DNA from 2 places in the Streptomyces pallidus (ex Mingjun et al. 2026) genome. Region 2 is predicted to be linked to the other one. Evidence: riboswitches for the same ligand, from Rfam matches in the RefSeq annotation. Region 2 holds a riboswitch; the other holds the start of a gene.
The links. Region 2 has a riboswitch for S-adenosylmethionine ahead of thrC (threonine synthase). Riboswitches for the same ligand answer to the same signal wherever they lie in the genome.
Positions count from the first base shown of each region.

Region 1: another riboswitch for S-adenosylmethionine. It lies ahead of ACSHWO_RS24485 (aminotransferase class V-fold PLP-dependent enzyme); the one in region 2 lies ahead of thrC (threonine synthase).

Region 1 covers NZ_CP196181.1:5,529,036-5,531,488, forward strand. The annotation lists gene trpD (anthranilate phosphoribosyltransferase) at 1-1,023, shown strand, start outside; SAM riboswitch class IV at 1,114-1,230, shown strand; gene ACSHWO_RS24485 (aminotransferase class V-fold PLP-dependent enzyme) at 1,477-2,453, shown strand, end outside.
Region 2 covers NZ_CP196181.1:4,324,056-4,326,508, forward strand. The annotation lists gene ACSHWO_RS19130 (alpha,alpha-trehalose-phosphate synthase (UDP-forming)) at 1-162, opposite strand, end outside; gene ACSHWO_RS19135 (glucosyl-3-phosphoglycerate synthase) at 265-1,242, opposite strand; SAM riboswitch class I at 1,439-1,592, shown strand; gene thrC (threonine synthase) at 1,610-2,453, shown strand, end outside.

The DNA.
Region 1 (2,453 bases), 1.2 Mb from region 2:
CGTGCCTGGCCGACCGTACTGGACGCGCTGCTCTCGGGCCGGGACCTGCACGCCGACGACACGGCGTGGGCCATGGACCGGATCATGCGCGGGGAGGCCACCGACGCCCAGATCGCGGGCTTCGCGGTCGCCCTGCGGGCCAAGGGGGAGACGGTCGAGGAGATCAACGGCCTGGTGCGGACCATGTACGCGCACGCCAACCTGATCGAGGTGCCCGGCCGGACCGTGGACATCGTCGGCACCGGCGGCGACGGCGCCAAGACCGTGAACATCTCGACCATGTCCTCCATCGTGGTGGCCGGAGCCGGCGCCAAGGTGGTCAAGCACGGCAACCGGGCCGCGTCCTCGGCGAGCGGGGCCTCCGACGTGCTGGAGAAGCTGGGCGTCAACCTGGACCTGGCCCCGGCCCGGGTGGCCCGGGTCGCCGAGGAGGCCGGCATCACCTTCTGCTTCGCCGTGAAGTTCCACCCGGCGCTGCGGCACGTGGCCCCGGCCCGCCGCGAGCTGGGCATCCGCACCACCTTCAACTTCCTCGGCCCGCTGACGAACCCGGCGCGGGTCCGGGCGCAGGCCACCGGCGTCGCCGACGCCCGGATGGCGCCCATCGTCGCGGGCGTGCTCGCGGAGCGGGGCTCCTCGGCCCTGGTGTTCCGCGGGGACGACGGCCTGGACGAACTGACCACCACCGCCACCTCCCGGGTCTGGTGGGTGCGCGACGGGCGGGTGCAGGAGCAGGCCTTCGACCCGCGCGACGTGGGGATCGGCCTGGTGGACGTCGCGGAGCTGCGGGGCGCCGACGCCTCGTACAACGCGGACGTCGCCCGGCGGCTGCTGGCCGGCGAGACCGGCCCCGTACGGGACGCGGTGCTGCTGAACTCGGCCGCCGCCCTCGTGGCCCTGGACCCGGGCAGCGGGTCCCTGGAGGAGCAGATCCGGGCGGGCATCGAGCGGGCCGCGGGGGCCATCGACTCGGGCGCGGCCCAGGCCGCCCTGGAGCGCTGGGTGGCCGCCAGCAACGCCTGAACCTGACAGATCATTTTCAGCCAAGACCCCGGTCCGGCATGCGGACCGGGGTCTTGCGCGTGCCGGATCCTGTGGCAGGATGACTGACCAGGTCACGAGTGACAGCGTTTTGGCCCCGGCTTGCTGTCCGGCAACCCTCCTTCCGTGGCGGGGTGCCCCGGGTGATGACCAGGCCGCGGGCAGCGAGGTCCGCGGCAAGCGCGGATCCCTCGACACCAGGGGTCCTGGTCCTCGAGGAGCGTTTTCCGTGAGCAAGCGAATGCGATAGGGCGGCTCCGCCCCTTCTCCACCCCTCGGACAGGGTCCCTTCCCCGCGCGTACCCGGGCAGCCGCGTACGCCCCGGCCCGACCCGTGCTCCGAGGCACTCCCCGTCCCCCGGCCGGCCGCTGCGCCGTACCCGCGGACGGGTGACGTCCGAAGCCGTTCCGCCCTGCCCGCCGGGAGATTCCGCCATGTCCGCATTCCTGAACGCCGCCACCGCCACCGCCGCCACCGTCGTCGCCGCTTCCGCCGCCCCCGTCACCAGCGCGTCCGCGGTCTCCGACGCCGACGGCGCCGCCTGTGCCGGGCCGCTCCCGGTCCTCGGCCGCGACGTCACCGTCCCGCTCGTCACCGGCGGCGAAGTCACCTACGCGGCCCTCGACTACGCCGCCAGCGCCCCCGCCCTGCAGCGCGTCTGGGACGACGTCGCCGCGTACGCCCCCTACTACGGCAGCGTGCACCGCGGGGCGGGCTACCTCTCGCAGCTCTCCACCGACCTGTTCGAGCAGAGCCGGGCCGCGGTCGCCGCGTTCCTCGACTGCCGTCCGGCCGACCAGGTGGTCTTCACCCGCTCCACCACCGACTCCCTCAACCTGCTCGCCTCCGCCCTGCCCGCCGACTGCCGGGTCTTCGTCTTCGAGACCGAGCACCACGCCTCGCTGCTGCCGTGGGACGACGCCCGGGTCGCCTACCTCGACGCGCCGCGCACCCCGGACGAGGCCGTCGCCACCCTGGAGCGGGCCCTCGCCGACCGCGACCCCCACGGCCCGGCCCTCGTCTGCGTCACCGGCGCCTCCAACGTCACCGGAGAGCTGTGGCCGGTGCGGGAGCTCGCCGCCGCCGCGCACGCCCACGGCGCCCGGATCGTCCTCGACGCCGCCCAGCTGGCCCCCCACCACCCCGTTTCCGTACGGGACCTCGACGTGGACTGGGTGGCCTTCTCCGGGCACAAGCTGTACGCGCCCTTCGGCTCGGGCGTGCTGGCCGGCCGGGCCGACTGGCTCCGGCAGGCGCAGCCGTACCTGGCCGGCGGCGGGGCCTCCCGTACCGTCGCCCGCCGCGCGGACGGCGGCGTCGACGTCGAATGGCACACCACGGCCGCCCGGCACGAGGCCGGATCCCCCAACGTCATCGGCGTCTACGCCATCGCCTCGGCCTGCCGCGCCCT
Region 2 (2,453 bases):
CAGGGCGGCGCAGATCCACAGGGCGTCCGGCTGCTCGGCGAGCGCGGCCGACAGGCCGGAGACGAGGCCGCCCCCGCCGCGCCGGGCGCCGAGGGTGCCGTCGGCGTCGAGGGCGTAGGAGAGCGGACCGCGGTTGGCTGCGACGAGAACGTGGGAAGCCATGCGGCGAACCTAGCCCGGCCCGCCCCGCCTCAAACGTCCGTTCCCGCCCCCGGCGGGTCCCTGACGCGCCCCTGACACCGTCGGAACGGGTGGTACCGGGCGTCAGGCGACGCGCCGCACCGCGTACTCCTCGATCTCCAGCATCGGCGGCCGTTCCTCGGTGTCCACGGCGTGGGTGCGCGGTTCGAACCCGGCCGGCCCGCGCTCGAACTGCGTCAGCACCGGCCGCACCTGGGGGTACCCCCAGCGGTAGCTGGGGGAGTGCCCGCGCGAGAGCCGCAGCTGCGCCGTCCGGTAGATCGCCGCGGCCATCCGGCCGAGCGCCTGCCCGTCCTGGTGGCGGTGCAGCCGTACCCCGACGTCCACCTGGGCGAGGGCGTCCAGCCCGACCGTGTGCAGCGCGTCCACCAGCAGGCCCAGCTCGACGCCGTAGCCGACGGGGAAGGGCAGCCGCTCCAGCAGCGAGCGGCGTACGGCGTACTCGCCGCCCAGCGGCTGGACGAAGCCGGCCAGCTGCGGCCAGTGCAGGTTGAGCAGGGGCCGGGCGACGAGCTCGGTGACCCGGCCGCCCTGTCCGGGGGTGTCGCCGAGCGGGCGGTCGTACATCGCCTTGACGAACTGCACGTCCGGCTCGGTCAGCAGCGGGCCGACGATCCCGGTGACGAAGGCGGCCGAGAAGTCCCGCAGGTCCGCGTCGACGAAGCAGACGACGTCGCCGGTCGTGGCCAGCAGCGAGCGCCACAGCACCTCGCCCTTGCCGCGCACGGCCGGGATGCGGGGCAGGATGTCGTCACGGTGGACGACGCGGGCGCCGGCCTTCGCGGCGACCTCGGCGGTGCGGTCGGTGGAACCGGAGTCGACCACGACCAGTTCGTCGACGAGCGGGAAGGCGGGCCGTTCGACGAGATCGCGCCGGATCACCTCCACGATCGCGCCGACCGTCGCCTCCTCGTCGAGCGCGGGCAGGACGACGCTGACCCTGGTGCCCGACGCCCGTTTCGCGGCGAGGAGCTGGTCGAGCGGTCGGTCGGCAACGGACCAGGAACGGTCCGCGAGCCAGCGCTCCACCTCTTCCAGCACGTTCGGCACTCCCTGTTTCGTCGGCTGTTCACCGGGCCGTTCCGGCCGAAAAGCGATCCATCTCGCGCATCGGACAGCCGTCTCAACCGCCCGAGCCTTCGGTTACAGTCTTGAACAACGCGAAGGACCGCCGCATGCCGGGGGTCCTTCGGACAAACGCGTCGGCGCGCCACGAGCGCGCGGAACGGCGCCATACCGCTCATCCAGAGGGGCAGAGGGACACGGCCCGTTGAAGCCCCGGCAACCCTCCAGTCGGTTTCCCGCGACTGCGTGCAGCAGCAGCGAGGTCCCCGGCTAGGGAAGGTGCCAATTCCGTCTCATGGCGAAGTGCGCCATGAGGAAGATGAGGAGAAAGGGCCTCGCCATCATGGCTGCACAGACCGTTGCCACCCCTTCCGCCGCACCCTCTGCCGGCTCCTCCGCCGTCGACCTCGGCCCCGCCTCGGGTCTGTCCTGTCGGGAGTGCGGTACCCGCTTCGAGCTCGGCCCCGTTTTCGCCTGCGTCGAGTGCTTCGGCCCGCTGGAGGTCGCGTACGAGCTCCCGGTCGGCGACCCCGAGGCCCTGCGCGCCGCGATCGAGGCCGGCCCGAGCAACATCTGGCGCTACGCCCCGCTGCTGCCCGTCCCCGCCGACGTGGCCGGAAAGCCCAGCCTGAACCCGGGCTTCACCCAGCTCGTCGACGCCGAGAACCTGGCCAAGGAGCTCGGCATCACCGGCAAGCTCTACGTCAAGGACGACTCCGGCAACCCGACGCACTCCTTCAAGGACCGCGTCGTCGCGATCGCCGTCGAGGCCGCCCGCGCGTTCGGCTTCACCACGCTCTCCTGCTCCTCCACCGGCAACCTGGCCGGCGCCGTCGGCGCCGCGGCCGCCCGGGCCGGCTTCCGCTCCTGCGTGTTCATCCCGCACGACCTGGAGCAGGGCAAGGTCGTCATGGCCGGCGTGTACGGCGGCGACCTGGTCGGCATCGAGGGCAACTACGACGACGTGAACCGCTTCTGCTCCGAGCTGATCGGCGACCCGCTGGGCGAGGGCTGGGGCTTCGTCAACGTGAACCTGCGCCCGTACTACGGCGAGGGGTCGAAGACCCTCGCCTACGAGATCTGCGAGCAGCTGGGCTGGCAGCTGCCCGACCAGATCGTCGTCCCGATCGCCTCCGGCTCCCAGCTCACGAAGATCGACAAGGGCCTGCAGGAGCTGATCAGGCTGG